2 linked regions of the Teredinibacter purpureus genome follow. The protein of the gene in region 1 interacts with the protein of each later gene in a pairwise test. Links are inferred from orthologs where the notes say so. Each region holds a gene or a part of one and is shown on either strand. Other genes may lie near its edges.

Region 1 (16,083 bases):
AGATATTGCGCTAACCACATTGCTGGATTTCAGCTTACAAAACCCTGTAGGGTATGAAAGCGGCGATCTTAGTCGTTACCTCGAAAATGGTTCACGTGATAACTTGTTATGGACGCATCTGTCTAGAGCTAATTATGGTTTTGTGGTACCGGGCACCCGCACTTACATGACCTTAGGCTATAGCGGGGGAATGGCGTCTGGTGTGGGTTATAAAATCGATCAGGGTTCTGGGCAAGATTGCCCTGGGTACTGTGCGTACCAGTCTTCCGACTATTCGAACTACTATTGGCTTTGGGATCTGAGCGATCTAATCGAGGTAAAAGCGGGTAGGATGAATGCTCATGATGTGGAACCCTACGCGTATGGTCGTTTAGCTGACGACAGCTATGCGCACAATGGTTACAACCGTATTATTGGTGGTGCTTACGATTACGCGAATAATCGCCTCTATCTCTCTTTGGAGCGTGGCGATGCGTCGGATTATGGTTGGGCGCCCAGTATTGTGGCATTTAGCATTAAAACGCCGGCGCCACCTTTGGCACCGGCCAATGTTGAAGTTAGAGAAGGAACATAATTCTACTAGCGGCTACTGAAACTTTTGTTTAGCCGCTAAGTAATGTTCTTTTATCGATCCATCGTTAGGCGCTAATTCTAGCGCCTTTTCTAATAGCGCTAATGCTGCCGAATTATTCATCTTCAGTTTTATATACCCTGCTGTATCTAAAATAGAGGCGTTGTCGGGAGCTAGCTGAACCGCTCTTGATGCCATGATATCGGCCTCCTCTAGACGATTGTCCTGCTGATACATCCAGGCAAGGTTGTTAAGGGCGGTAACGTTATCGGGGCTGATGCGAATAACCGTTTGATAAAGCGCTTGGGGGTCGCCTGTACCCGTTTCCTGCGCGCGCATACCTTGAATAAGGATTGGGCGTATATCGTTAGGTGCAATGGCTTGCCATTGAGCTAAAAATGTATCGTTTAATGGTTTTTTCAGCGTGATGGTTAAGCGGTATAACGATTCTGCAATTCGAGCATCGGGCTCGTTACTCCACGTTAGCATTAAGCGATTAATGGCATCTTCATGTTTATTTTGGGCCGCGAGAATGTCAGCATTTAACAGTGACGCAAGCACGTTTGCTTCGAGTTTGGCGAGCGTTTGCTGAAGTGACTGTGCTGCGGCCAAGTCACCCTGTTTTAACAGAACCGCACCGAGGCTGAATGCTAGTTCAGGTGAGTTGGGGTAACGGGTGCGCCCTTCTTCCAATGTTTGTCGTGCGCCGGCCACATCCTCGAGTGTAAATTGTTGCTGGGCTTTAGAGCTAATTAAGTGTCGCTCTAGAAGCCCAATTTGTTCGGCACTGCTTGCCGGGGATATTTTAATAGCATCGATAAGCTGCGTTGCATCGTCGAAACGTTGCTTATAAATGGCATAGTCGGCTAAAAAGTCTTGGAACTGGACGCGCTGTTTATCATTGGCTGCAAGATTTTCATAAGTAGCGACCATCGTTGGCCAGTCGGTGGAGCGTTGCAATTCAGCTTTTAAAAGGCTGGATAAATACAGTTTAGAGTCGCTGTTTAGTTGAATTGTTTGCTTAAACGCTTTGCTTGCGGCGGCCCAATTTTGCTGATGTAATTCTGTGTTGCCTAGCAAGAACCACGCTTTTTCACTTTTCGGGTTTAATTGTAGCGCCGTTTGTAATTGCGCCGTGGCAGACACCAGATTATTGTCTTTAATATTCAGCGTGGCGCCCATCATCCAACCAGCTTCACTATCTTTTTGAGTGGTTTTAACTTTTGCTGCAAATTGACGCGAGGCCTCTACTTTGCCGTTACTTAAATAAAGACCAAAAATACGTAACTGTTCGTCGGCTTCGTGGAATTGATTCGCCGCTTGTTTAAGTACGCGGTTGGCGTTTTCCAGCTGATTGCTTTCAAAATAATAGGTCGCGAGAAGTTCAAAAAGAATAAAATCAGTGGCGCCAAGGGCAATGGATTTCTCCAATGCTACGGCGGCCTTTTCTTGTTTATCGGCGGCCTGAATGGCGGAAAGCCCATACAGTGACTGTAGTTGTAAGCTGTCGGGATTCGCCTGTAAGGCTTGCTCCAAAATCGTGATGGCTTCTTCTTTTTTATCCAGTTTTAATTCAGCCATCGCCGCGGCCGCACTTAAACGGGGTGCGGCAGTTTCGGGGTCAATGCTGTGCTGAAATAAATCGGACGCTTTTTCTACGTCGCCACGCTCTAAACTAACGAGGCCTAACAATGCTTCTGCGGAATCAATGTTAGGGAAATCTTGGTGGATTTTTTCCAGTAGTTCTTCTCCACGCTCAACATCGCCTGCGCGAATGGCGGCAATGGCCTCTTCCAGACGGGTTTGTACGTCTTGTAATTTCGGATTGGACTCATCCAGTAACTTTTGAAACGGTAGCGCTTCAGCAAACCGGCCTTGCTGGGTCAGTGATTTTGACAGCAAGTTAAGTATGTCGCCCTTTAGGGGGGTCATAATATCGGTTGTAGGCGCTAGGTGAAGCGCTTTCATTAGGTCTAGTTCTGTTGCACTAAAATTCTGCTGCAAAAAATGCCGTTTAGCCGAGGCTAATAAAATGTCAGGTGATTCAGGAAAACGTTCAACAATTTCTTGGAAGGCAATTTCACCCTCTGCGGGGTTCCTATTGAAGGTTGCAATAACATAGGTTAGTTGAATGGTAGGGTTGTCCCGATAGCGTTCGCTAATCGTTTTGAAGAGCGCGTGGCCTTGTTCTTTTTCGCCAACCCCGAGTAATGTTTTGGCTTTAACCAGCGCATATTTTTCTGAATCATGCAATGCGGTGGGCACCAGCAGTAAGGTTTTTTGTGCCGTATGAAATTTGCCTAGCGATACAAAGCTTTCCGCGAGTAGCAGGTTCAATTCTGGATAATGTGGTGCATATTGCTCGAGTAGTGATCGGGCGGAGCGAAATTGAGCGAGCTCAATATAGATTTCAGCCAATGCGCCAATGGTTTTTGCGCCGGGAGCTTTCTTAATGGCATTTCGTGTTTCGAGCATTGCTGCGCGAAATTGCCCTTGTCGTATATACGTTTTACTGGTGGTTAGGTGCGCATCGGCAGAGCGAGCGTCTTCTTGAACGTCGTTGCTGTCGGAACAGCTTACAATCGAGACAAGTGCGCTTAAAATAAACGTTAAGGTTAGAAGGCGCGGCAGTACAAGGCGTAGAACAGGCATAGTCACAATCACTGTGTAAATTGTTACGAAAATTTTAATGACCTAAGTCTATCGACTGCATGGCTCCGATTCAATCGCGTATCGGCGTTTCCGGGCTAATGTTGAGGGGAACGGCTACGTTTACGCCTATAAAGGGTAGCGAAGCGCCTTAGCGCTTCACTTTAGAGTGTGTTGTGGTAAGGGAAGGGGTATTACGTTAGGGAGATGACATTGCTGGAGGCGAGGGTGGCGGGGCAACGCCCCTTGGCGAGATTAGGGTTTAATGGCGCAATTATTCTGAATAAACTTCAAATGTGTCGGTAGCGTTTCCACTGTTTTTAAAATGCTATTCGACAGCGTTTGTAGTTCTTTCTCAAGCGCCTGCTCGCTAAAATTATCTACCGCTGGGTGGTAACGCTTAGATTGAATGCCAAGACCTGAGAAGAGTGCGAGCCAGCTACTGGTTCTGAAAAAGTCTAAATCATCTTGCGGTACTTGAGCCGTATGTATAAAAGAGTCAATTTTCTCTTGTAAGCTCAACGGTATTGGCATTGTTCGAACATCGTCCCAGAACGCTTCACCACTGCGCTGATTACCGTAATAGTGCAAGATAATAAAATCACGGAGTCGTTCTTGTCGTGTCTTGAGTATGCTGTTGAAATTATCGGTGAGATACGGGTCGAAATCTTTGTTTGGAAAGTGGTTAATAAAGGCTTCAATTGTCGACTGAATTAAATAAATACTGGTGGATTCTAGGGGTTCGAGAAACCCGCTTGCCAAGCCGAGTGACAATACATTTTTATTCCACGTTTTTGCGCGCATGCCTGTTGTGAATTGAATGAACAGGGGGTCGGCGAGCGGTTTGCCTTCCAGGTTTGTTAATAGGTGTTGTGCCGCATGCTCGTCTTCTAAATGCTGGCTACTATAGACATACCCATTACCCACACGGTTTTGCAATGGAATGCGCCACTGCCATCCGGCTTCGCAGGCTAATGCTCGCGTGCTAGAGGGGGGTAATTGTGTTGTTGCGCAAGGCATGGCAATAGCGCGGTTACACGGCAGCCAGTGGCTCCAATCGAGGTATCCGGTGTGCAGCGTTTTTTCAATCAGTAGACCACTAAACCCTGAGCAATCAATAAATAAGTCTGCGTCGAGTGTTTCACCCGTGTCCAGTTTTAGGCTTTCTATAAAGCCATTATGGGGGTTTTGATTTACTGACGTGACGGTGGACCGCAGTACGTTAACGCCCAGCCCTACAGCGACTTTTTCTAAATATAGAGCAAATAAGCGCGCGTCAAAATGAAACGCATAATTGAATGTGGAAAGCTCAATATCTTGATGAGGTTTGGGTAACGCAAATTTTTTCGCGTAGGCCATTTGTGATGCTAGGCAATAGTTATCCAGTGCGCCAGCCTTATGGGTGGCTTTTAGTTTTATCCAATAATGATGGAAAGGAATACGGGCTATTCGTGCTCCGTACCCGGCAAAAGGGTGCATAAACGATTGGCCTTCTGAATGCCAGCCGTCGAACTCAATGGCCAATTTATAGGTAGCATTGGTCTGTTTTATAAAATCAACTTCATCTATTTTGAGGTCTTGCAGAAATTCTTTTATATACGGAACGGTGGCCTCACCGACACCGACAGTGTTAATGCTGGGAGACTCTACTAAGGTTATGTTCAGATTCTTGTTGCTGAATCTATTTGCCAGCGTACAGGCCGCCATCCAGCCAGCGGTTCCACCACCAACTATTACAATTTTTTGAATGCGGTTGTCTGACACAGAGGGCCTCTTTCTCAGTATTGTGTGCTTGGAATAGGGGGAATACCCTAGCGCAGAGCAAGCTCTACGCTAGGGTTAAACGGCTTAGAACGAGAAGTTCGCGCCTAGGGTGATGCGACGTTCAAACAAGTCGTAGTCGTGAATGTAGTCTGACCATTGCGTATACGAAATGTTGTCTTCTTCAGTCAAGTTGTTAACGGCTAGCGTGAATTGCAGCGAATCGTTTAACGTGTAGCTACCGCTCAAATCAACAAATACGGTTGAATTTAAGTACTGAGGCATGCCGTCTGCGTCGTTTGCTGGCGCCCACATCCAACCCGATGTGTCTGCTTCGTATTGCTCGCTCAAGTAGTTAGCCGCAATTCGAAATTCGAGAGCGTCGTCTTGATACCACAATACTAAGTTTGACTGGTTTTCGGCAGTGTTGTTAAACGGCGCGATATCGCCATTAGGCAGGGTTTTTTCGTCAGGGCTTTCGCTTGGCGAATAGGTGTAGTTAAACGTAACACCAGTATTGGCTAGCAAGCTTGGCAAGTTTTCGAAACTCTGCTGGTAGGAGAATTCCCAACCGGCTACGTTGCCACCTTCGCCATTGGATATAGTGCGCTCTTCTGCACCACGACGTACAACGCCGTCACTATCGGTAAGGCTTGGGTTATGCTCAACGGCGTCGTGTGTAAAGCTGTTGATATCGATGTTGAAATAACCGAGCGCAACAACAGTGGTATCACTTGGGTACCATTCGAACGCGATATTCTGCGTAGTGGCTTGCCATGGGCGAAGGTAAGGATTGCCGTTGTTCTGGCGAGAGCTTACACGCTGGAAGGTTTCAGCGCCTTCTTCTGAGGAATAATAGGTGATAGAACCGTCGCCCAAGTTGTTGAGATCTTGAAGCGAGATACGTTCATCATAGGCGAGTCGCAATTTAAACTCTTCAGTAAAATTGAAGGCCAAATTCACGCTAGGCAAAAAGTGATTGTAAGTGATATCGGTGATCTGATCGCCTAGATCAACATAGGTGGTGTGGTTGGGGTCAACACCAGCCAAAATTAACGGATTTAAGCTATTAGCATCCGTAATGTTTTGGGTAACGGTTAAGTCTGTACGTACGTAACGAACGCCTGCATTACCGGTAAGCGAAATGGTATCGGTAAGATCTTTGGCAAAATTGGCTTGCGCAAACGCAGAGGTTTTATCTTCTACAACGTTATACGAGCGATCGGGGTTGGCAATTGCTTGACCTGGGCCGTATAAGTTATCTAAGAATGAGAGGGGGTCATCAATAGCGCCTGCATCAACCATTGGCACAGAACCATTAAAGCCTTGTAGTACATCACCAAAACTCGTTACGTTAGTAATGTAGCCATCCAGAGCCGAATCTTCGAGTTGAATAACAGGCAGTGGATCGTAGGTTAAGCCTTGCGCTGTACCTGTGGTGCCGGCTTGGCCAACGGCGTAGCCAACTTCGTGGTATTTGTTGAGCAATTCTTCGCCGTCTGCATTCATAATGCCTGAAGGGGAGAAGAAGGAAACATTGTTGTGCTTGATGTTACGTGTAGAGAAACGTAAGCCAACATCAATAGAGGTTATGCCGTCTTCTTCGAATTCAAATTGGCCGTCTGCACGCAGTACGTCAAATTTGGCCGATGAATATTCGCCTTCAACCCAACCTGAATGTATGTACCAAGCTTCTTGTGCGCCCATCTTGTCTACAATACCTTGGTCAAGCGCCAACAGTACATTGTCTTCGCGCAAGGTAACGCTCATAGGGTATACAAGACCATCATCAATGGCACCGGGGTTAATATTGACCGGAGTGGCGCCTTCACTACGAGCCACGTCTTTTGGCGTAGTGATTTGAGAAAGAGTCAGATCGTTAGAGGTAGAAGAGGCGTGACCAGAAACCCAGCGAACACTACCGGTGAACATGCCGTCGTTATCATATGCAAGTTCAACATTATTGTTCGTTGCACTTGTCTCGCGGTAAATACCCTTAACACCAGCAACAAAACCGGACACCATCATATTCATGTCGGTGGCGTAAAATGGCTGTCCGCCCAAGCTACCATCGCCAGGGTTTACAATGGCAGGCTCGCCTGTAACCGCAACGTATTCATGGAAGCCTGCACGGCCGCCAATTTGGTTGCCCAAGTATAGGAAGTTGCCAGCCGATTTTTCATCCATGTCAACGTAGAAAACGTCGGCATTTAACGTAAAGGCATCGCTAATGGCGAGGTTAAAGTTATACATCAAACCTAAGCGTTCACGCTCGATTTGGTTGGAAGAGAATTCTGGGCTCTGCCAATTCATCGGGTTAATAAAATCACCGGAGGTATCACCATTGCCGTCGAGGTCGTAACACTCATCGCCTGCAGCACCAGTACAACCCCAGCTTTCGGCTACACGGTCGGTACGCAACCGACCTTGGTTGTTTAACAAGGTGGAATCACCATAAGAAACCGCTAACGATGTGGCGAGCTTATCGTCGTGGTTCCAGCTCAATAAAGCGCTTAGCTCTGGATCGGTCTCCTTTGTAACGGAACCTTGGCCAAGCTGAATGCGAGCGGAACCGGTAAGGCCTTCATCGCGGTCGAGTGCGCGGCCGGTTACCAGGTTAATATTGCCACCAATACCGCCTTCAAGCGTACTAGCGGCCTGAGATTTACTCACGTTTAAACCGGATACCATGCTAGAAGGCACATCGGTAAAGTCTAATCCGTTAGAGGTAACACTGGCTGGAAGTAAGAAATATTCACCGTTTAAGGTACCCAGTACTTCTTTCATACCACGAACAGAGACAACGCCACCTTGGCCGCCTCTACGTTCTATTTGAACACCGGTAATACGTTGCAATGAATCGGCAATAGTAACGTCTGGCAGACGACCAATGTCTTCGGCGGAAACGGCATCGACGATATTAGTCGCGTTGCGTTTTAAATCAATTGCGCGTTCCTGTGCACCACGAACACCGGTAACAATAACTTCTTCTTCAAGCCCATCTTGCGCTAGTGCGATTGAACTGCAGCTAGCGAAGGTGATTGCAGCGATGTGTGCTGCGAGTAAATTTCGGCGAAAGCTCCCAAATTTTTTCATGGGTGTACGACTCCTGTAGATTGATTGATAGCGTTTAAGATGGTCTAAGGCGATAAGACAACGACCATTCTTTTTATGGATTGGTCCAATTCGGGCCAATGTGCACACTAAGTGAAACCGGTTACATTTACAATCGAGAAAAGTGGGAAATAGTGCACTTTTTGAGGCTAAATAACGGTTTATTTTAGGGTTGAACGTTATTTGTACGATAAATGGGATGAAAGGCCTAATTGCCTCCAGAGGTGTGTTGGCTATGCTATAAATACTGAGCGGCTTTTAGCGTTACCACAGATGCAAAATGTTGGAGATTAGTCGTGGTTGTGCTGGCCTCTCAAGGCGCGTTGAGTGGCAGGTGACGTTTTGCGAGGTTTAGATGTCAAAATTTGGACATAAAAAAACCCCGCCATTTGGCGAGGTTCTATTATATGGCGCACCCGGAGAGATTCGAACTCCCGACCAAGTGGTTCGAAGCCACCTACTCTATCCAGCTGAGCTACGGGTGCAGATAGGCTGCGCATAATACCGTTACTGTGTGAATTCGTCTATGTCCGTGATCGTTTTACCTCTGCCTATTTTGCAGTTTAACCGCTATAATTCCGTCCACAAATTTTTCGGGGCTTTTGAGCGTAATTATTCAAGGTGATCAATATGAAAATGATAAAAATGGCCGTTTTTGGTTTGGTGTTATTAACGGCGAGTGTTTGGGCGGCCGATTCGGGTGTGGCTGAGCGCATTAAGCCTGTAGGCGATATCTGTATGGCAGGCGACGATTGCGCGGCAACCGTTAAACCGGTTGTCGCAGAAGGTACGGCCCGTTCGGGTGAAGATATTTATAAAAAGTGTGTAGCTTGTCATGCAACCGGCGCTGCTGGTGCACCAAAACTTGGCGATGTTGCTGCTTGGGCGCCACGTATTGGTAAAGGTATGGACGTGTTGTACGCCAGCGCGATCAAAGGTTTCAACGGTATGCCCGCAAAAGGCTTGTGCTTTGACTGTTCAGATGACGAGTTAAAAGCGACTGTAGACTACATGGTAGAAAAATCTAAGTAAGTGTTAACGTGTGTATCTAAACCCGCGCCGCTCTAAGTGGCGCGGGTTTTTTTTGCCTGTAAATTGCGGCGAATAGCGGTATGTGCCGTGAGGTTTAGTCGAACAGTTTTTTGATAGACGAGAAAGTTTCTGCACCTTTCTTCTCGAGTTGTTCTTTTGATACGGGCGCAAAGCCTTCTCGTTCAATATCTTCGTCGGGTAGCTCGGCTAAAAAGCGGCTGGCCAACGTATCGACTTTTTCGCCAAATTGCTTACGGGTTGCGGCCAGCGACATAGTGAGTGTTTTTTGTGCACGGGTAATGCCGACATAGGTAAGGCGGCGTTCTTCCTCGATATTGTTTTCTTCAATGCTGTTACGGTGGGGAAGCAACTCTTCTTCCATTCCTATCAGGTATACGTGTGGAAACTCCAAGCCTTTGGAGGCGTGAAGTGTCATTAATTGCACGCGATCGGTTACATCTTCTTCCTCTTGGCGATCGAGTAAATCTTGGAGCATTAGCCGAGACACCGCTTGGTTAACACGCTCTTCGTTAGAAGCCGTTTCGTCTTCGTGTTTTTCGAGCGAATTGCGAATGGAGTCGATAAGTGTCCATACGTTATCCATACGTTTCTCGGCTACGGTAGGTGAGCTGGTGTTTTGGTATAGCCAGCCTTCATAGTCGATGTCTTCTACCATCTCCCGTATAGCAGCAACGGGCTCATTATTGTGGCAGTTATCGCGTACACGGCTGAGCCAGAGCGAAAATTCGCGCAGTCGCTCTAAGCCTTTTTTGGGGAGTACGGTTTGTAGGCCCACCTCGTCGCAAGCGGCCAGTAAACTGACTTCACGATCGGTCGCATAATGTGCGAGGGCCTCAAGTGTACCGGTGCCAATATGCCGACGAGGGGTATTGATAATACGTAAAAAGGCATTGTCGTCGGTTGGGTTTACCAGCAGGCGTAGGTAGCCCATCACATCCTTAATCTCGGCGCGCGCAAAAAAACTGGTGCCGCCGCTAATGTTGTACGGAATTTGGTGATGCTGCAATTTAAGCTCAAGCAGTCGCGACTGATGATTGCCACGATAGAGCACGGCGAAGTCACGGAACTTACATTGCCGACGCAACCGCTGCGTAATAATCTCCGTTGCTACCCGCTCAGATTCGGCGTCTTCTGTTGAACAACGTAATAGGCGCAGTGGTTCGCCCATACCCAGATCACTCCACAACGTTTTGTCGAAGTCGTGGGGGTTGTGGGCAATCAGTTCGTTAGCAACTTTTAATATACGTGCGGTTGAACGGTAGTTTTGCTCAAGCTTGATAACTTCCAATGTGGGGAAGTCTTCTTTCAATAAACTGAGGTTTTCGGGGCGTGCGCCGCGCCATGCGTAAATAGACTGATCGTCATCGCCTACCACGGTGAGCGCTCCACGGTCACCGATTAGCTGTTTAACGAGTTGGTATTGGCTGGAATTGGTATCTTGGTATTCGTCCACCAACAGGTAGCGGATACGTTGCTGCCAGCGGCCGAGCGCCTCGGCATTGGTGGCAAAGAGTTGTGAGGGAAGGCGGATCAAATCGTCGAAATCAACGGCATTATAAGCGCGTAGTGCTTTGTTATAGCGTTCGTATATCAGCGCCCAAGTTTGTTCTCCGGAGCTTTGCGCGTGTTCCAACGCCTGCTGTGGCTCAACTAGGCCGCTTTTCCAGTTCGATATTTGGTTCTGTACGCTTTGCACGAGGTCGGTATCCATATCACCGTCCTTCAGCATAATTTCTTTCAGTAACGAGCCGGCATCTTCAGCATCAAAAATGGTAAAGCCCGATTTATAACCAAGATGTTTTAGCTCTCGGCGGATAATATTCAAGCCAAGGTTGTGAAACGTAGAAACGGTTAAGCCCCGTGCAGCGGCGCCATTCACCAATTTACTCACACGCTCTTTCATCTCGCGAGCGGCTTTATTGGTAAATGTAACGGCGGCAATATGGCGCGCGGGCATATCGCATTGCTGTATGAGATAGGCAATTTTGCGGGTGATAACGCTGGTCTTACCGCTACCTGCGCCAGCCAGTACAAGGCATGGGCCGTCGATATAGTGTACGGCGATATGTTGACGCGGGTTAAGTTTGTTTGCCACGCTAACCTCGGTAGCCATGAATGGTCGGCTATTCTAGCGTGTATAAGCGTTGGGTCTAGAAGAAAACGGTTTATCTTTAGAGAGACGCCTATTTAGAGTGTATAACCTTGCGCTTGGTAGGCATCAGTTTTATGACTGAACTGAGGTTGGTAAAATATTGAGGCATGAAAATCATGCAATACCGCAGTTTCCGATACCTGTTTCGGCAAGCTGTTGAAAGCCTTCCTGTAAAAAAGAGGGGGGGGGTGGTTCGGGTGTCGGTATCGTCTCGAGTAAAAAGTCACTGTTATATCCCTCCGAATTTACGCGGGTGCGGTAGACGTGATGCGCTGATCGGTAGCACGGTCTAGATTGCGGTAACCCAATGCTTCAGAAATATGCACGGTGGCAATCTGTTCGCAACCGGCCATGTCGGCCAGTGTGCGAGCGACTTTAATAATACGGTCGTACGAGCGTGCGGAGAGCTGTAACCGTGATAGCGCTGCGGCGAGCAATTGCTGCTCGGGTTCTGCTAACGCACAATGTCGGCTAAGGGCTTTACCTCTTAATTCTGCGTTGGGGCAGCCTTGCCTCGCCAGTTGAACCGCGCGTGTTTGAATTACTCGCGTGCGTATCGCTTGGCTGGTTTCGCCGTCGGGCTTTTTTTGGAGGTCGGCAATGGGAATAGAGCCAACGGCAATGTGCAGGTCTATGCGGTCTAACAGTGGGCCAGAAATCTTATCGCGGTAACGTGCAATCTGAGACGGAGTACAGCGGCACCGATCGGTTCTGTCGCCCACAAAACCACACGGGCATGGGTTCATTGCGGCAATAAGCTGGAATTTTGCAGGGTATTCTACTTGGGCATTTGCGCGCGAAATACAAATATGACCGCTTTCCAAGGGTTCGCGCAGCACTTCTAATACCGCGCGAGGAAATTCGGGTAGTTCATCAAGAAAAAGCACCCCATGATGCGCAAGCGAAATCTCGCCAGGGCGAGGGTTACTGCCACCGCCCACCAATGCAATGGCAGAGGAGGTATGGTGGGGCGAGCGGAATGGACGAGTGCGCCAACCTTCATTTACGGTTCGGCTGGCGACAGATTTAACGGCTGCAATTTGCAGCGCCTCGCGTTGCTCTAGCGGCGGCATGATAGTGGGCAGCCGCGACGCTAGCATGGATTTCCCTGTGCCGGGCGGGCCAAACAATAATAGGTTGTGACCACCGCTCGCGGCAATTTCAAGTGCTCGCCGTGCGTGCGCTTGCCCTTTTATTTCTGACATATCAAAAGGGTATTGCACGGTGACGGGAGGGGGTGCTGTTGGTGCCGTTAAAAGGTGACGCTTGTGTAAATGCGCGCACACGCTGAGTAAGTTTGGTGCGGTGAGTAGCGTGGTGGATTCGCACAATGCTATCTCGTCGCTGTTAGCCGTAGGCGCAATGATGGTGCGCTGCGAAACCCCGCAGGCAATGGCAGAAGGAATGGCGCCACGAATGCGGCGTAGATCGCCGGAAAGTGCCAGCTCCCCCATGAACTCATAGTGGTGTAATTCGTCTTTTGGGATTTGTTCCGACGCGGCCAGTATGCCAAGCGCAATAGCAAGGTCGTAGCGGCCTCCCTCTTTGGGTAAATCGGCGGGTGCAAGGTTAACCGTAATGCGCCGTTGCGGAAATTCAAAGTGGCTATTAAGTAGTGCACTGCGCACGCGGTCTTTACTTTCTTTTACAGCCGTTTCGGGTAAGCCCACAATTGTAAAGCCGGGTAAACCGTTTGAAAGATGAGTTTCGACGGTAACGAGTGGAGCTTCAATACCGAGCTGGGCGCGAGTGTAGACGACGGCGAGAGACATAATTTTCCCTGTGCGTGCAAATGGCGATTATGGTTATTTGTCGTCATTCTATAAAGCAAGGGCACATCTGGCTGTAAGTGATTAGCCCTTAGATGCGTGCTCTTTTTCGAATTGCGCGAGCGTTTTCTCCAGTGCATCAAGTTTTTCTCGTGTCCGTAACAACACCGCTTGTTGTGTATCGAATTCTTCACGTGTGACTAAGTTAAGTTTTTTCAGTGCCGATTCAATGATGACGCGCAGCTGAGACGCTGAGGCGTCGGTATCAGTATTGCCCGATAGGCTAGAGAACTTGTGGTTAATGTCGTTGAAGAGCTGTTTAGCAAGTTGATCGATCATGAGGGTTTAGTCGTCGCAATAATGGTTTAATAAAGAAAGATAGTGAAGCAGTGTAACGCATTTAAACCGTCAAAATGGTGGGTATTTTATGACCGTTTTGTCTAAGAGTATAGGTTCAGGCTTGTTCCATGGCTTCGTCTGCGTTAAGTTCACGTCTTCTCTTAATACTCGGGTTCTATAAAACCGTTATGACGTCTAGCTCCGCCAGTTCAGTCACTGCTGAAGAACCTTCTCCGCTGAACGACAAACAACCGTCTACCACAAGAGTGTGGGTTGCAACACTTGAGTTAACGTTAAGCGCGCGCCCCACTAAAACGGTATTAACGGGGTCTCGTCATTATGGCCCGCTGCGTGTGCAGCGACCGTTCTATCCCGAAACTAATGGTTGTTGCCATCTTTATATACTGCACCCGCCGGGTGGCATGGTGATTGGTGATGAGCTAAAAATTTCCGCAACGCTAGAGCCCAACACACACGCGCTATTAACGACGCCCTCCGCGGGTAAAATATACGGTGCAAAAGGCGCCGCACAACAACAGTGCCAAACCATCCAGTTTAAGGTTGCTAGTGGTGCGTGTTTAGAATGGTTACCGCAAGAAACCATTGTGTTCGACAGTGCAAATGGGCGCTTAAAAACGCGTATCGATTTAGAGCCCGATGCCCGCTACGCCGGATGGGATATTGTGCGACTAGGGCGAATCGCTAGCGGTGAAACGTTCGCGACCGGTGAGTGCAGACAATCTCTAGAAGTATGGCAAGCGGGTATTCCACAATTTATTGAGCGCAACACTATTCAGGCAGGCGGCGAACTTCAGCTATCGGTATGGGGATTGCAAAATAAAAATACACTCGGCACCTTCATCATGACGGTTGAGGTGGACCGAAACGTTATCGATCAATTGTATGAATCGCTTGAACTCATGCGCCCTGCTGAAAAAGAACACTGGGGTATCACTCAGAAAAACGCGTTCTTTATTGCGCGTTATCTAGGCGACGATGTGGCCTTTTGCCGAAAAGGATTCGAATATATTTGGCAGCAACTACGGCCGCTGTTTAACCAGCAAGACGCCGTAATACCGCGTATTTGGAATACTTAAATTCTGACATTAGCACAACTTTAAGGGAGATCCACAATGGAACTCAGTCCACGAGATAAAGATAAACTACTTATATTTACGGCAGCACTGGTAGCGGAAAGACGAAAAGCCAAAGGTTTAAAATTAAACTACCCAGAATCTATCGCGTTTATCTCTGCCGAGATAATGGAAGGTGCGCGCGAGGGAAAGAGCGTAGCAGAGCTTATGAGTTATGGCCGAACCCTGCTAAGCCGTGAAGATGTCATGGACGGTATTCCCGAAATGATTCACGACGTGCAAGTAGAAGCGACGTTTCCCGATGGCACAAAACTTGTCACTGTTCACGAGCCCATTGTATAAGGATCCCCTCATGATACCCGGCGAATATAATATTCAACCAGGCGAAATAGCCCTTAATGTTGGCCGTAAAACGCTTAACATTACCATTGCTAATACCGGAGACCGTCCTATTCAAGTTGGGTCTCACTACCACTTTTACGAAACCAACCCGGCGCTTCATTTTGATCGTGAACCAACAAAAGGTTTTCGTCTTAACATTGCAGCAGGCACGGCTGTGCGTTTCGAACCGGGGCAACATCGCGAAATAGAATTAGTTGAAATAGCCGGCGACAAAAAAATATTTGGTTTCCGCGGCGACGTAATGGGCAGCCTTTAACAGGGCCTATTAACCGGTACTAGGAGAATACAATGAGTAAAATAGATCGCAAAGCCTACGCGGATATGTTCGGCCCTACCGTAGGTGACCGAGTAAGATTAGGTGACACCGCCCTGTGGATTGAAGTCGAAAAAGATTTTACTCACTACGGTGAAGAAGTAAAATTTGGCGGCGGTAAAGTTATTCGCGACGGAATGGGGCAGAGCCAAGCCTCCTGTGCGGATACACCCGATACTGTTATTACCAATGCGCTAATTCTCGACCATTGGGGTATTGTTAAAGCCGACGTCGCGTTAAAAAATGGCCGCATTGTGACCATTGGCAAAGCCGGCAACCCCGATATTCAACCTAACGTGACAATTGAAATTGGCCCCGGTACAGAAATTATTGCCGGAGAAGGGCAAATATTAACGGCCGGAGCCATCGATTCGCATATTCACTTTATTTGCCCACAGCAAATAGAAGAAGCGTTAATGAGTGGCACCACTACCATGATAGGGGGTGGCACGGGCCCCGCGACCGGCACAAACGCTACCACCTGTACGCCTGGCCCGTGGCACATGCAAAAAATGCTCGAAGCGGCAGAATCGTTCTCGATGAACCTCGGGTTTTTAGGCAAGGGTAACGCAAGCTTACCAACCGCGTTAAACGAACAAATCGAAGCGGGTGCGTTAGGTTTAAAGCTCCACGAAGATTGGGGCACCACACCGGCCTCCATCGATAACTGTTTAACCGTTGCTGAAAACTACGATGTACAAGTAGCAATTCATACCGACACCTTAAACGAATCCGGTTTTGTTGAAGACACCTTGGCGGCGTTCAAGGGCCGTACCATTCACACCTACCACACCGAAGGTGCAGGTGGCGGGCATGCGCCAGACATTATCAAAGCGTGTGGCTCCGATAACGTTTTGCCATCGTCC
Region 2 (15,949 bases), 960 kb from region 1 along the record:
CGTAGTGTGGCGTGCGCGCGAAATATCCTCTACTTGCAAAATTATGTGCATACCCGTAAAATCCGCGCCCCAAACCCGCCTTACAGCTTTTTTAAGCGTAAGGCGATACTCCTTGCTTCACTACATTTTTGGCCTTGCTTAGGCTGGTAGGAAGCATTAACCCGTAAGGAGCAAAAATGCGTCATTACGAAATTGTGTTCCTGGTCCACCCTGACCAGAGCGAACAGGTGCCCGGTATGATCGAGCGCTATACTGCGACCGTTAAAGATAGCGGCGGCAGCGTACATCGCCTCGAAGACTGGGGTCGCCGTCAATTGGCTTACTCCATCAACAAAATTCACAAAGCTCACTATGTTTTGATGAACGTTGAATGTACCGATGAAGCCCTTGAAGAGCTTACCACTAACTTCCGTTATAACGATGCTGTGTTGCGAAACATGGTTGTTCGTTGCGACGAAGCGGTGACTGAAGAATCTCCAATCCAGAAAGCTGAGCTAGAGAATCGTGAGCGTAAAAATCGCGCTGAGCGTCGTGCCGCTGAAGCTGCATCTGTAGTAGAAGCCTCGGCCGCAGCTGCAGCCGCAACTAAAACCGAAGAAGCGCCTGCAGCAGCAGAAGCGCCTTCTGAAGAAGCTAAAGGTGAGGAGGAATAATCATGGCTCGTTTTTTCCGTCGTCGTAAGTTTTGCCGTTTCACCGCTGAAGGCGTGAAGCAAATTGACTACAAAGATTTAGACACCTTAAAAGCTTATGTTTCAGAGACTGGCAAAATTGTGCCTAGCCGTATTACTGGAACTAAAGCTCGATATCAGCGTCAGCTGGCTACCGCTGTTAAGCGTGCCCGCTTTTTGGCTTTGTTGCCGTACACTGATTCACACGAGTAATCGAACGAACAAAAGGGTTATAACGCGATGATGCGAACGCTTGCCGAGTTTGTTTTACGCGGGCGCTTTCAAGCAATGGTTATAGCCCTAGTGGGAAGCCTGTTCCCGCTATTAGCATTATTAACGCCAGTGGCCGTAGGGTTGGTGACGTTAAGAAAAGGCTGGCAAGAAGGCGCATTAGTTGTCGGTGGGGTTTCCCTCGCTGTTGTCGCCGTTATAGCAGTGCAAGATCTAGGTGCATTTGCGGTATATCTCAGTGTTGGCGCCATTTTGGTTGCTTATGTTGTGGCAACGGTGTTGCGCTATACCGCGTCTTGGCCCGCAGCACTAAGCGCAATGGTTGCGTTTAGTTTTCTAGTATCGATTTTGGCTTCGGTCACAGTGAGCAACCCCTCTGAAGGTTTATTGGGTTTGTATCAGTCGGTGTTAGATTCGCAGCCAAAGGAAACGCGCGAGCAGTGGGTGACCGTTGTGCGCGAGTTAGATGGCCAGCTTATCGTGGGTGGTATAGCGTTTTCGTTTGCTGTTTACGCATTGTTTGGTGTTTTAATCGCCCGCTGGTGGCAAGCCTTACTGTTTAACCCTGGTGGTTTGCGGGAAGAGTTTCATCAGCTGCGTTTGAATATACATCTCGCTGCGGCTTGTTGTATTGGCTTTTGCTACTGCGAATGGCAGGGTGATAGCTACTTGTACTGGCAGTTGCTAATAGTATTGCCCTTGTTGATGGCCGGCTTGGCGTTATGTCACTGGTTTGTAGCAAGGTTGAAATGGAGTGTTGGCGCGTTAGTTGGGCTGTATTTTAGTTTGGTGTTATTTCCGCCAATACTCTTGCTCGCGCTGCTGCTTGGCTTTTCAGATGTTTGGCTTGATTACAGAAAGCGATTTAATTTGATGCAGCAATAGTGTTGCTGCAGAAACTTTAGAGGAAAGCGAGATGGATGTTATTCTGCTCGAAAAAGTAGGTAAGTTAGGTACCGTAGGCGACAAAGTTACCGTTAAAGCCGGTTTTGGTCGTAACTATTTGGTTCCTCAGGGTAAAGCGATTTCTGCTTCTGCTAGGAACGTTGCTGATTTCGAAGCACGTCGTGCAGAGTTGGAAGCTGCTGCTGCCGACCGTAGAACAAGTGCTGAAGGTCGTGCGAAGCTTCTCGAAGAAAAAGGCGAGTTTAGTATCGTTGCGAAAGCAGGTGATGAAGGTAAATTGTTTGGCTCTATCGGTGCGCGCGATATTGCTGAAGTGATTACTGCTGCTGGCGTAAAAGTCTCTAAGTCTGAGGTTAAGTTGCCTCAGGGTACTTTGCGTGAAATAGGTGAGTTCGACGTTGATGTTCAGTTGCACGTTGATTTAACTCACACTATTAAGCTGGTTGTTTCGGCAGAGTAATGCTTTAACTGGCTGGTGATACAGCCGGTAAGACGCTACAGTACAGGCGTAGTTCGAGGCTGGTTTTTCCGGTGCTCGTCTACGCCTTTTTGCGTTTGCGCGCAGTTAATTAAGAGTATTTAAGTTAAATTTTCGATTATGCCTGAATTAGAAACCCAACAGTTGTCTGATCGTGGACGCTCCGCTAGTAGTGGTGCCATGCCAGAGGGTGGGCCCCTGCCACACTCAATGGAGGCTGAACAGTCCGTTTTGGGCGGGCTAATGCAGGATATGAGTAACTTTGACGCGGTTGCTGAAAATTTAGCTGAAACGGATTTTTTCAAATCCAGCCATCGCAATATTTACCGTGCAATGGTTTTGTTGATCGATAAAGATCAGCCTATTGATGTTATTACCCTTTCTGAATTTCTCTCCCAAACGGATGAACTCGAAGCTTCTGGTGGTTTCGACTATCTGACAGATCTCGCCACAAATGTGCCGAGCAGCGCCAATGTGGTGGCTTACGCGCGAATCGTGCGTGAACGAGCGACATTGCGTCAGTTGATCGCGGCGGCAACCGAAATTAGCCGGGCGAGTTACAACCCTGCTGGCCTCGCTTCCGATGACCTTCTTCAGCTAGCCGAGCGAAAAGTATTACAGATTGCAGAAGAGCGCCCGAAAGAAGGGGGCTTTGAAGATGTTAATTCGTTGCTGAAAAAAACAGCCGCTAAAATTGATGAATTATTTAATTCCGACTCAGATATTACCGGCCTTTCTACAGGATTGACGGAACTCGACGAGCGAACGTCGGGCTGGCAGAGCGGTGAGCTTATCATTCTTGCCGCTCGCCCCTCTATGGGGAAAACCGCTTTAGCCCTCAATTTTGTTGAAGCGGCGTTGTTTACGCAAGAACGCCCAGTATTGGTCTTTAGCTTAGAGATGCCTGCGGACTCCTTAGTGATGCGTATGCTTTCGTCTGTTGGTCGTATTGATCAAGGCGCGTTACGCAATGGCAATTTAAGTGATGAAGATTTGCCTAAGCTCGAAGCTGCATTTCGTAAAATGAAAGATAAAAAGCTGTTTATCGACGATACGGCAGGCCTCTCCCCCAACGAGGTGCGGGCACGTACACGTCGTATCGCGCGTGAGCATGGTAACCCTGCCATGATCATGGTCGATTATCTTCAGCTCATGCAGATCAGTGGGTTTACAGAAGGGCGAACGCAGGAGATTTCAGAGATTTCCCGTTCGATGAAGGCGCTAGCGAAGGAGTATGAATGTCCTGTTATTGCGCTTTCTCAGTTGAACCGAGGCGTGGAGCAACGCCCGAATAAGCGCCCAATGAACTCTGATTTACGTGAATCCGGTGCTATCGAGCAGGATGCGGACGTCATTTTATTTATCTACCGCGATGAGTATTACAACGAAGAAAGTAATGATAAGGGAATGGCAGAGCTGATCGTGGGTAAGCAGCGAAACGGCGAAGTGGGTACAAGTAGAGCAGCGTTCGTTGGGAAGTACACTCGTTTTGATAACCTCGCGCCAGAATATTTTTCCCAGCACGACTAGTTAGGTATAACGGCTTTCATGCAAATTTTTCATCATATCAATAGTATTCGATCAGCGTTAGAAGCGGCTCGTATCGACAACAAAACGGTTGCTTTTGTCCCTACGATGGGAAATCTACATGCCGCGCATTTAGCGTTGGTGAAGCAAGCACAATCGCTTTGCGATGTCGTAGTCGTAAGCATATTCGTGAATCGCCTCCAGTTTGGTCTAAATGAGGATTGGGATAAATACCCTAGAACGTTAGAAGAGGACAGCCATAAGTTACGGGGCATTGGCTGCGACTTTTTGTTTTGTCCGGATGAGCATGAAATATACCCCAACGGAATGGATGAGCAGACACGTGTGATCGTGCCGTCTATGGCTAATGTACTTTGTGGTGCGAGTAGACCGGGGCACTTCGAAGGCGTAACGACCGTGGTGACCAAGTTGTTCAATATAGTTCAGCCCGATACAGCGATATTTGGTATTAAGGATTACCAGCAGTTAGCTATAATACGACGCATGGCAGAAGACCTGTGTATTCCCGTAAAAATAATTGCGGGCGATATTATTCGCGAAGCTGATGGCTTGGCAATGAGTTCTAGAAATGGGTTTATATCGGCGCAAGAGCGCCCACATGCGAACCAGCTGAATCGGTCGCTTCAGTGGGTATTACAGAAAGTAGTGGAAGGTGAGCGAGATTTTCTTCGCTTGGAACATGAAGCAAAAGAACAAATTAATGTGGCCGGATTTAAGCCTGACTATTTTACTATCTGTAATAGTAAAACGTTGGAGCCTGCTGCAGATGATGATTTAAATATCACCATATTGGGCGCAATGTACACACAACGCGCAAGACTTATCGATAACATGTCCATAGAGTTGGACTGTATTAAATAGAAAAAAGTAGAGGCAATTTTATGCAAATTACGCTGTTAAAAGGTAAGTTGCACATGGCCTGTGTGACCCAGGCTGAACTCTGGTACGACGGTTCTTGTGCAATTGATGCAGATTTAGTGGCGCTCGCGGGCTTGCGTGAATTTGAGCGTATCGATATTTACAATGTGGATAATGGCGAACGTTTTTCGACCTATGTCATTTTGGCTGAATCGGGCTCTAAAACAATATCTATGAACGGTGCTGCGGCTCGTAGAGTTCAAGTTGGTGATCGTATTATTATTGCGGCGTACGGCCAAATGAGTGAAGGCGAAGCCGAAAATTTTAAACCGCGCCTCGTTTACCTAAAGCAAGACAATTCCGTGGATCGCACTAGCAACACAATTGCGGTACAGGTCGAATAGCCTGCAGCGTTAAGTGTTTAATTGGGTGGCGCTTGGCTTGTTGCGGGTGGTGTTCGAATAGATCTCTAGCGTCATAGCGCTGGTTGGGTTTTCCTTGGTCATGATTGTGATAGCCGCAGTGTAAAGCAGCGGCATTCTCCATTGCTGTTTTATGCGCTTTATTTTTATCCTATAGCAATGCCTGCGGGCTACGTTAAATTTTTTTGTCCCATCTCAACCAAAGTCGAATTCCTCTCTGGGCCCGCTGTCTGCTAATGTGGAAACACGTTATCATTCATCCGTTTGATGCTCTGTGGCGACCTATCGTCAGAGCGTCGCCTCAATAATAATACTAATTTGAAGTCTGCTGTGAAGCAACTTTACCTATGGAGTCGAGACATGTCAGACAACAATCTGTACCCCGTTCCTGAAGCCTTCGCTGCTTCTGCACATATCAATAAAGAAAAATATGATGAAATGTATGCGCAGTCGATAAACGACCCGGCCGAGTTTTGGGCGCAACAAGCAGAAGATTTTTTAAAGTGGGATAAAAAGTGGTCCAGTGTTCGTGAATTTGATTTTCGTAAGGGTGAAGCAACATGGTTTAGAGATGGCAAATTAAATGTCAGTACTAACTGTGTTGACCGACATTTAGCCACGCGTGCCGATCAGGTCGCGATTATTTGGGAAGGGGATGATCCTACCGTAGATTTAAAAATCACTTACAAAGAGCTTCACGAAAAAGTTTCTAAACTCGGTAATGTTTTGAAAGCTCGTGGCGTGAAGAAGGGCGATCGTGTTTGTATCTATCTGCCCATGATTCCTGAAGCAGCCTACGCAATGTTGGCCTGCGCAAGAATCGGTGCTGTTCATTCTATTGTTTTTGGTGGTTTTTCACCCGAGGCATTAAAAGACCGTATTCAAGATTCTGACTGTAAGGTTGTTATTACGTCAGACGAGGGCTTGCGGGGTGGCCGAGCAGTGCCATTAAAGGCCAATGCAGACAAAGCCGTAAGCCAGTGCCCTAATGTCAGTACGTTGCTGGTTGTTAAACGTACTGGTGGCGAGGTGGCTTGGAACCCAGTGCGTGACGTATGGTACCACGAGCAAATGGCTGAAGTGGGTGCTGATTGCCCTCCCGAACCTATGGATTCAGAAGATCCGTTGTTTATTCTTTATACCTCAGGCTCTACAGGCAAGCCAAAAGGGGTTTTACATACAACGGGCGGTTACTTGCTACAAGCGGCAATGACCCATAAATATGTCTTTGATTATCAGGAAGGCGAGGTCTATTGGTGTACCGCAGATGTGGGATGGGTAACAGGGCATTCCTATATCGTATACGGCCCTCTGACCAATGGCGCAACAACCTTAATGTTTGAAGGTGTACCTACTTACCCAACGGCTGCGCGTTGCTGGGAAGTGTGCGATAAGCACAACGTTGCGAGCTTTTACACAGCGCCTACCGCGATCAGGGCCTTGATGGGCCAAGGCGATGATTTTGTAAAGAGCACTTCACGGCAATCGCTACGCATCTTAGGCACAGTGGGCGAGCCCATTAACCCAGAAGCTTGGGAGTGGTACTACAACGTGATTGGTGACGGTCGTTGCCCCATCATGGATACGTGGTGGCAAACCGAAACTGGCGCGCACATGCTAACGCCTCTTCCAGGTGCAACGGCACTTAAGCCAGGCTCGGCCACGTTGCCGTTCTTTGGGGTTGAACCTGTATTATTGGATTCAGACGGAAAAGAAATTGATGGCGTTGGTGCCGGTAGTTTGGCGATTAAAGCGTCTTGGCCTAGCCAAATTCGATCGATTTACGGCGATCATGATCGAATGATTCAAACCTACTTCACGACTTTTCCTGGCTACTATTTTACCGGCGACGGAGCACGTCGCGACGCAGACGGTTACTACTGGATTACCGGCCGCGTTGACGATGTTATTAACGTTTCGGGTCACCGAATGGGTACCGCTGAAGTTGAAGGTGCGTTAGCCCTACATGACAAAGTGGCTGAAGCGGCTGTCGTTGGCTTTCCACATAGTATCAAAGGGCAGGGTATTTATGCCTACGTGACGTTGATGACAGGGGAGAAGCCTAGCGATGCGCTGAAGAAAGAGCTCGTGGCCATGTGTGTCAAAGAAATTGGCCCTATTGCTAAGCCAGACGAAATCCAGTGGGCGCCAGGCTTACCGAAAACACGATCGGGTAAGATCATGCGCCGTATATTACGTAAAATAGCCGCAAACGAAGTGGATGAATTGGGTGATACCTCAACATTGGCCGATCCGAGTGTTGTGGATGATCTGATCGAAAATCGCTTAACAAAATAGTTAAGCTTAAACCCATTGCGATAGCCTCGCGCTTACCCGCCAACTGCTAAAGCGGTTGGCGGGGCTTTCTTTAATCCCGTTCACTGACTGTTGTCCCGCACAAAACTGAGTGCTTGGACGATCACGCTACCCACGGCAATAGTCGTTGGGGCCAAACAATTCCTTACCTTATATTCCTTATGTCCTCTTTCTCGATAGGCGGTCTACTGGTGTCCCTACGAACTCGCCGTTTGGGTCCTGTTTGGCTGTGTCTTCCACCGTCCGACCTGTTTAGAGCGTATGTTTGTTTCGGCAAATGGTCAGCGGTGCCGTACTAATTTTACGTCGCCTGCGTTAAACTCCCGATCTAATTGAACGACGCGCTGCCTGCGCCATAGGAGACTCTCTTGAAAATTGAAAACGACTGTGTGGTATCTATCCATTACACCCTTACTGACGAGCAAGGAGAGGTGCTGGATTCCTCTATTGATGCGGAACCGCTGAAGTATTTAGCGGGTGCAGGCAATATTATTCCTGGCCTTGAAAATGCGCTTGTCGGTTGCGTGGTGGGCGACAAGAAAAGCGTTACCGTACCGCCTGCGGATGGCTATGGCGAATACATCGACGAGCTAGTGCAAACACTGCCGCGTGAATCTTTTGCTGGTATCGAGAAAATCGAAGTGGGTATGGAGTTTCAGGCTCAGACCGAAGCCGGTGGAGAACAATTTGTTGTGGTAAAAGAAGTCACTGAGGAAGGTATTTCCATCGACGGAAACCACGAACTCGCCGGAATGGTATTGAACTTTGATGTAACGGTTGAAGAGGTTCGCGAAGCAACTGCTGAAGAACTCGATCATGGTCACGTACATTAACCGCGACGGATAATTTTGTCGTTGGTGTTGCCGTCATCTTGAAGTTTCAAGTTGGCGGTAATATTCTCAGCGTATGAATCCGAACCGAGTACTAAAGGAAATAGCGTGAGTACTGTCTTTATCGATAAAAAAATTTCAGCGCTTGTATCGCCTGATATTACCCTCAATGTACTTTCTCAAGAGGAAGTTGCCCGCCTAGCAAAACGTAGTAACGCAGACGTCTACGAAACATTTCGTCGTTGTTCGCTTGCCGCACTTAATACCGGGGCCGAAACCGATAATACTCAGCAGGTCCTCGATGCTTTTTCTGACTTCTCTATCGATGTCATTCAGCAAGAGCGTGGTATCAAAATCAAATTGGAAAACGCCCCGGCCAATGCCTTTGTTGATGGCGAAATTATTCAAGGTATCAAAGAGCATCTATTTTCTGCTCTGCGCGACATTATCTACATCAACAATGAATTACTGGAAAATAGCGACGCTGATTTTTCTACATCGGAAGGTATTACAAACGGTGTGTTCCATATTCTACGTAACGCAGGGTTATTGAGAACGGATATATCACCGAGTATTGTGGTGTGTTGGGGAGGGCATTCTATTGGCGAAATAGAATATGATTACGCTAAAGAAGTGGGATATCAGCTTGGCTTGCGTAAAATGGATATTTGTACGGGGTGTGGCCCAGGGGCAATGAAAGGTCCTATGAAGGGTGCAACTTTTGGGCATGCAAAGCAGCGGGTAGGTGGGCGATACATAGGGATAACTGAGCCAGGTATTATTGCAGCCGAATCCCCCAACCCAATCGTAAACGAGTTGGTGATAATGCCCGATATCGAAAAACGCTTGGAAGCTTTCGTACGCAGCGGGCATGGTATTGTCGTCTTTCCTGGCGGTGCAGGCACCGCCGAAGAGATTCTGTATATACTTGGTATTCTTTTGCACCCCTCGAATAAAGAGCTTCCTTTTCCCCTAATTTTTACAGGGCCGAAAAGTTCCGGTGAATATTTTCGACAGATTGATGATTTCATTGGTGGTGCGTTAGGTGTAGAAGCACAATCGCTCTACGAAATTGTGCTTGCTGATCCGGCCGAGGTGGCCAGAAAAATGCACAAAGGTATGGCGAATGTAAAAGATTATCGCAAGAAAACGCATGATGCTTATTACTATAACTGGGTTATTAATATCGATAAGGACTTCCAAGTACCTTTTTTGCCAAACCATGCCAACATGGCGCAGTTAAAGTTGACAAAAAATCAACCCTCCCATGAATTGGCTTCTAATTTGAGAAAGGCATTTTCTGGAATTGTCGATGGAAATGTTAAAGAGCATGGTATTCGCGCTGTCGCTGAACATGGCCCATACGAAATTCAAGGCGATGCTAATGTCATCATGCCGTTAGATCGTTTATTACGTTCATTTGTGCAGCAAGATAGAATGAAAATACCTACCGAAACCTATATACCCTGTTACCGTATAGTGCAGTAGCGAGAGCAGTATGTCTGAAGAGAATGATTTTGGCCGTTTAATTGGCGATGACGTAAAACCGCTTAAAGTAGAAAAGCGCGTAATAATAAACTCGTCAAAAGATAATGACGTTGATAAAGAAACTCGTCGTCTAGCGGCGCAAGAGGTGGCCGAAGAGAAGCAAGATCCGTTAACCGTGCCCGTCGACCTTGTCGAGCCCTTGGCGGAGCTAAGCTTTCAGCGCCCTGGCGTGCAACACGGTGTTTTTAAAAACCTTCGGTTGGGTAAGTATAAGTTAGATGCTCGGCTGGATTTGCACCGACTAACTGTCGAACAAGCTCGTAAAATTATTTTTGAATTTATACATGATTGTCTTGAGGCGGATGTGCGTTGCGCTTTGATTACGCATGGCAAAGGTGAGGGCCGCGAAATACCTGCGCTCTTGAAAAGCTGTGTCGCACACTGGTTGCCGCAGTTTGATGCGGTGTTGGCTTTTCATACAGCTCAAAAACACCACGGAAGCTATGGCGCAACTTATGTTTTACTTCGAAAAAGTGATAAGAAAAAATTGGAAAACAAAGAGCGCCATTCGAAGAAACGATTTTAAATGGCCGTTTATAACATAAGGAAGAAATCATGCTTTACCCCATGTTTGCCTATGTAGCCTTTATATTTTTATTTATTTGTTACAATTTCTACCTTCGGTTTCAGTCTGTTCGAGGCCGAAAGGTGAGTATGGGCTATTATCGATTATACGACCCCAAAAATGCCGAAATCCCAATAGCTATAATCGCAGGCGCTAAACATTTGGCGAACATGTTCGAAACACCAGTGTTATTCTATGTGGTGTCTATTTTGGCTATAGTGTTACAGCAAGAAACTACCGTAATGATTGGCCTTGCGTGGTGCTATGTGGTTTCACGAGGTGTGCATGCATTTGTTCACACCACTTACAATAATGTCTTCCATCGGCTGATAATCTTTTGGGTTAGCATATTTTTACTAATGTCCATGTGGGTTAGCTTGGCTATGTCGGTGTAGAGCGTTACTCCCCTTTATAGCAAAGGGAAAGGTTAGCTACCAATATAGCGCTTTCGTTTACTTGCCTTTAGTTTTGTTAGGTCTGCCATGCAAAGGCCATCAAGACAATCGCCAAATTCCGGATCTAAGCTGAAGACTATGGATTGAAAACCACCGGCTTCAAACAAGCCCGTGTATTGTTTAAACAGAACGGGCAATTTATGGCCTTTTTGGGCGAAAATGTTTTGCATAACCTCGAAACTTTTATCGGCTTCGTAATCACAAAATATTTTATCTAAGCGATTCATTGTTTCCGTCGATAGCAGGTATGGGTGGTTGGCCTTTGCTAAATCGTTTGGACACGCGTAATAACGGCGATAAAAATAGACCAACGTGTCCATCAGGTCTTTCGGGTAATCTGCACTCATGCTAACGGGGCCAATTAGGTAACGCACGTTTGGATTGTGTGCCAAATAAGCACCGAGACCCTGCCATAGGTAATCTAAACACGCTTTCCCCCAATATTGAGGCGCGACGAAACTGCGCCCCAGCTCTACGCCTTGCTCAAAGTACGGCATCATTTCCGGTGAAAATCGATACAGGCTACTGGTATAAAGCCCTTTTATGCCTTTCTTTTTTAACACCTGTAAACCCTCGCCTATGCGATAGGAACCGGCAATTTCCTGATTGTTGGCATTCCATAATACTAAGTGGCGATAGTCATGATCGTATTCGTCAAGATCGCGCTTTTGGCCGGTACCTTCACCCACCATACGAAAGGCGAGTTCGCGTAAGCGACCTATTTCTTTAAGAACCGAGGAGTTGTTTTTATAATTGAGAAGGTAAATTTCATTGTTGTCTCGAGTTTCCCCTATTTTCTGCGACTGATTAAGTTCCTTCATTATTTTGTTAGAAGGCTCTGCGTTGGCAATTTTTTTCTGTGTATAAAATCGGTTGCCCGTGTGCTTGCCAATTTTATATACATGGTTTTTTAGTCGCTTTACCAACGTGCGATCGAGAAGCTGTTCGGTATTGAGTTCATCAGGGGATATGAGTTCCCCAATACTAAAGCGAATTTCGGTCGAATGTTTGTTGAACATTTCATGAGCGAGTAGCGCAGTGCCGAGTGGTTTGTAGAGGGCTGATGCACCGTAAAACAGAAGTGAGTTTTTTGCTTGAATATGAACAGGCAGTAATGGTGCGCCAGATTTTCGTGCGAAGTGTAAAAAGCCAGGTCGCCAAAGAACGTCTTTCACTCCACTCGGTCGGGCGCGGGAAACTTCTCCTGCAGGAAAAACAATAATTGCTTCATCTTGATTCAGTAGTTCGATAACACGCTTATAGCTTTTGCGGGCACTACTGCCATTCATGTTGTCGAGAGGTATCAAAAGTTCATGTAAACCCTCAAAATTCATTAGCATATCATTAGCTAAAATTTTGACGTCGGTACGTACTTCACTGATTAATTTTAGTAACGCTAGGCCATCAAGTGAACCTATTGGATGGTTGGCGATAATGACGACACGTCCTTGCGGGGGAATTCGGGCCTTATCGCGCTCGTTGACAGTATAGGTAAAACAGAAAAAATCAAAGACGTTTTGTATGAAAGCAACACCTTTGCTATCGCCGTACTTTTCTAAAAAGCCATTAATTTCATTTTCATAGACAAGTTTTTGCAATAGCTTGAGGGTTGGTTTACGAATTAAAGCGGGCTTTTTAGCAAACGTGGGGAATTTGTTCGTGATGGCTTGTTCAACATTTATCATGATAGAAACCTTTCCTGGTTTGCCTGTGTGTATAACGTTATGTAAGGCCGCTTTTCGAAAAAAGCTGCACTAGCTTCCTTCGCAGGCTAAGCTTGGCAGATGACTTTAATGTGACAGTTTGCTGAATATTTGGTGTTTTATGTTAACGATTGACAGTAATAAAATTTATAATTTTTGGTTTGATAATTGTGTCGAGAATGCGGCTTCGTTAAACCGAGTTGCTAAGCGCTGGTATAGCGGCGGCCCGAGTTTTGATGCAGAGATAAGGCAAGTATTTGGCCCACTATTTGAGACGCTGCCGGTCTCGGCAAAGGTTCTGAATGTAGAGAGTAATGTATCCGTTAACGAGCTGCTTGCCGCTATCCTAGTGTTTGACCAGTTTAGTCGGAATTGTTTCCGTAGCAGTGCGCGTGCATTTGAGTATGACCCATTAGCGCTTAGCTTGCTGGATATTGTATTGGCTAGGTCACTGGATATGCCGATAGCGCCAATCGTGTGTACTTTTGTATACATGCCTTTGCAGCACGCCGAGGACATGGCGCGACAAGAGCAGGGGGTTGAGTTGTTCGATGCATTGGCGTGCAGAGCGGAGCCACCTTACAAGGATTATATAGAGGGAACTGCGGCCTACGCGCGAGAGCATAGGCAGATTATTGAAGCGTTTGGACGTTTCCCTCACCGCAACGTAGCGCTTGGCCGTGAGTCTACTGCTGAGGAGTTGGCCTATTTAGCGTCGGGCGGCAAGCGTTTTGGTCAATAGGTTCTATAGGCTGCTCAGTTGAGCCCGTTGCCGTTCTAGTAGTGATTGGAAGGGTTGCTGAAAGCCTGCTACTACCTTGCGGCCATCTAAAGCCCCTACTTCTAGAAACTGAAGGCGACGGCGAATAAGGTCGTCACTTGCTGCATGAGATTCAAGCACTAAGCCTGCGATGGGTAGATTTGCTGGCGCCAGATCTAAGTGATTAGCCGATACGAAGGCGGCTAAATCCAGCGGGATATTATTGGTAATACTTGCGAGTTCAACGATGAGCCATGCACTACACGCGGCTCGAAATAAGGCTTCGTTTTCCGTGTCGTTGGCGGCGAAGCACAATCGAATAAGGTCTCCTTCTAATTCGTAACCTGTTCCGTTGTAAAGGGCCAATACATCGCTAATTGTGTGCTGTACGGTGCTGAGTGTTTTTCTGAAGCTTTCACCATTTAACTGCTGGTTAAGAACGGCTAAATTTTTAATATGGATGATGGCATAGACTTTAGGTAGTGCGTCTAACGCTGCCAACGCTTGCTGCTGGGCGATGTCGTTTTCGCTGCTTTCACGCTCATCGTCTGCTTTCTCATCATCGCTCTTTTTGATGGGTAGATATTGAAAGGACTTACAACGATAGCAATCCCCAATAACCAAGGTTAGTAGTGTCGCAATTAGCAGGACAGCAAACCACTTGCGAGTGCGGCCAATGGTGGGTTTGTCTTCAATAGTGACAGACAGGTAGCCGGCGATACTGTCGTGCAGAACGATAGGGGCGGTATAACTTTGTGTAGCGTCGGTTAGGGAGCGTGTATCTCCAGCTTGAACGAGCAGGTTGTTTTCTACGTCGTGTAGAGTCGCTAAGCGTGTATAAGGGTTTTCCATTACGTCGCGGAGTATTACTTGAAGCCGAACAAGGTCGTGATTAAAGCTGGCATCGATTGCCTGATTCGCGGCCATGGAGGCGAGCGCGTTCCCGTAGTGCTGGCTATGAGTGCTATTTAACTGTTGCAGGCGTGGTAGGGTAATCATAATCGCGAGTGCAACTCCGCCAATAATGCCTATTAAGCAGGCAGAGAGCGGAGAAAAGCCGTTAAATTGAAGTCTCAATGCGTACCCCTCATCTTGTTATCGCATTCGTCCACCTCTTTGGCGGGGCGGGCCAGTTACCATAGAGGCAAATAGTCTTATTGGCAATTGCAGTGTCCGCAATATTTTTTCGTTGTCTTCCTTTATAATGCCGGCCGATCTAGTTAGTAGGACAAGGGCTCCGTTGTGCGTGAACTAATACTTATTAATATCTCCGGCGATGATAAACCGGGGGTTACCTCAGAAGTTACCGCTATTTTGGCGGAAAACAATGGCAATGTGCTGGATATTGGTCAAGCGGTTATCCACGATCAGCTTTCATTAGGAATGTTGGTTGAAGTACCGGATGGAAGCGATTCTTCCCCTGTCGTAAAGAATATTCTTTATCGAATGCATGACATTGGTATGCAAGTACGCTTTCAACCGATACCAGAGGGCAGCTATGCCGAATGGATTAGTCATCAAGGTAAAGAGCGGCATATTGTGACGTTGCTCGCGCGACAGATAACCGCTAGCCAAATTGCAGCGCTCACGCGCGTGGTCGCCGAGCATAACTTGAATATTGATAATATCAGCCGGTTATCGGGCCGAGTGCCATTAGACGAAAGCGATAAAGATTCTATCGCGTGCGTGGAATTTTCGGCGCGTGGCGTGGCCGGTAATATCGGGCAGCTTCGAGCAGATTTTGCAGAGCTAGCGTCTGAGCTTGATGTGGATATCGCGTTTCAGGAAGACAATATGTTCCGCCGTACACGTCGGCTGGTATGTTTTGATATGGACTCAACGCTGATTGAGGCGGAGGTCATCGATGAGCTAGCCAAGGCGGCCGGTGTCGGCGAGCAAGTTGCAGCGATAACCGAGGCCGCAATGCGCGGAGAGATCGATTTTAACGAGAGCTTTAAGCAACGCATGTCGTTATTAAAAGGGCTTGATGAGTCTGTTTTGGCTGGCATTGCCGAAAGCCTGCCGGTAACCGAAGGTGCTGAGCGGCTAATTTCAACCTTAAGTAAGCTAGGCTACAAAACGGCTATCTTATCGGGCGGATTCAATTATTTTGGTCGGTATTTGCAGGGCAAGTTGGGCATAGACTATGTCTATGCTAATGATCTAGAGATTGTCGACGGTAAAGTAACCGGTGAAGTGAACGGTGAGATTGTTAATGGTGCGCGTAAAGCTGCGTTGTTAACCGAGCTTGCCGAGCAAGAAGGCATTTCGTTGAAGCAAGTTGTCGCGGTGGGTGACGGTGCGAATGACTTGCCTATGCTTAGTATTGCGGGCTTAGGTATCGCGTTTCGTGCGAAACCGTTGGTTAGAGCGGAGGCAAAGCAAGCTATCTCGACCTTGGGTTTGGACGCGATTCTGTACTTAATGGGTTTTCGCGACCGCGAAATAGACTAAATTTGCGACTATTTGCCGCTGAGAGTGTTGGTTTTTCCGTAGTGCAGGAGTGTGTTGTTGAGCGTAACGCATGGAAAACCTTTAGCACTAAATTTCGTAATTTGGTTATGGTGTTTTAAGTGGTTTGAAAAGTTTGTTATGTTAAGGGAGTAGCGCACGTTTTAGGCGCCTCCAGCGTCCGCTCTTAAAGACCAGAGGCGAAACA

Evidence for each region.
Region 2: the proteins of rep (region 1) and dnaB interact in binary tests that used the Escherichia coli proteins (3 or more experiments, as listed by UniProt). The link is inferred for Teredinibacter purpureus from one-to-one orthologs.

What each region holds. Positions count from the first base shown.
Region 1 is NZ_CP060092.1:1,071,853-1,087,935, forward strand. What follows is about bases 8,742-11,669. They hold rep (DNA helicase Rep), read right to left. Parts: upstream 11,262-11,669; coding sequence 9,222-11,261; downstream 8,742-9,221. Other genes in these bases: H5647_RS04645 (c-type cytochrome), read left to right, coding at 8,742-9,127; H5647_RS04655 (YifB family Mg chelatase-like AAA ATPase), read right to left, coding at 11,546-11,669. Also shown: H5647_RS04620 (hypothetical protein), read left to right, coding at 1-574; H5647_RS04625 (tetratricopeptide repeat protein), read right to left, coding at 587-3,223; H5647_RS04630 (tryptophan halogenase family protein), read right to left, coding at 3,476-4,984; H5647_RS04635 (TonB-dependent receptor), read right to left, coding at 5,069-8,077; more of H5647_RS04645, read left to right, coding at 8,720-8,741; more of H5647_RS04655, read right to left, coding at 11,670-13,072; H5647_RS04660 (accessory factor UbiK family protein), read right to left, coding at 13,154-13,408; H5647_RS04665 (urease accessory protein UreD), read left to right, coding at 13,537-14,505; ureA (urease subunit gamma), read left to right, coding at 14,542-14,844; H5647_RS04675 (urease subunit beta), read left to right, coding at 14,855-15,160; ureC (urease subunit alpha), read left to right, coding at 15,193-16,083. UniProt on the Escherichia coli protein: Rep helicase is a single-stranded (ss)DNA-dependent ATPase involved in DNA replication; it can initiate unwinding at a nick in the DNA. It binds to ssDNA and acts in a progressive fashion along the DNA in the 3' to 5' direction.
Region 2 is NZ_CP060092.1:107,858-123,806, reverse strand. What follows is about bases 1,847-4,640. They hold dnaB (replicative DNA helicase), read left to right. Parts: upstream 1,847-2,465; coding sequence 2,466-3,815; downstream 3,816-4,640. Other genes in these bases: panC (pantoate--beta-alanine ligase), read left to right, coding at 3,834-4,640; rplI (50S ribosomal protein L9), read left to right, coding at 1,847-2,267. Outside these bases: rpsF (30S ribosomal protein S6), read left to right, coding at 177-653; rpsR (30S ribosomal protein S18), read left to right, coding at 656-883; H5647_RS00435 (YybS family protein), read left to right, coding at 911-1,786; more of rplI, read left to right, coding at 1,818-1,846; more of panC, read left to right, coding at 4,641-4,694; panD (aspartate 1-decarboxylase), read left to right, coding at 4,715-5,095; acs (acetate--CoA ligase), read left to right, coding at 5,474-7,411; H5647_RS00405 (FKBP-type peptidyl-prolyl cis-trans isomerase), read left to right, coding at 7,798-8,262; nucleotide 5'-monophosphate nucleosidase PpnN, read left to right, coding at 8,368-9,747; DNA endonuclease SmrA, read left to right, coding at 9,758-10,333; H5647_RS00390 (MAPEG family protein), read left to right, coding at 10,363-10,767; H5647_RS00385 (GNAT family N-acyltransferase), read right to left, coding at 10,800-12,512; H5647_RS00380 (DUF924 family protein), read left to right, coding at 12,652-13,272; H5647_RS00375 (hypothetical protein), read right to left, coding at 13,276-14,367; phosphoserine phosphatase SerB, read left to right, coding at 14,533-15,744. UniProt on the Escherichia coli protein: The main replicative DNA helicase, it participates in initiation and elongation during chromosome replication. Travels ahead of the DNA replisome, separating dsDNA into templates for DNA synthesis.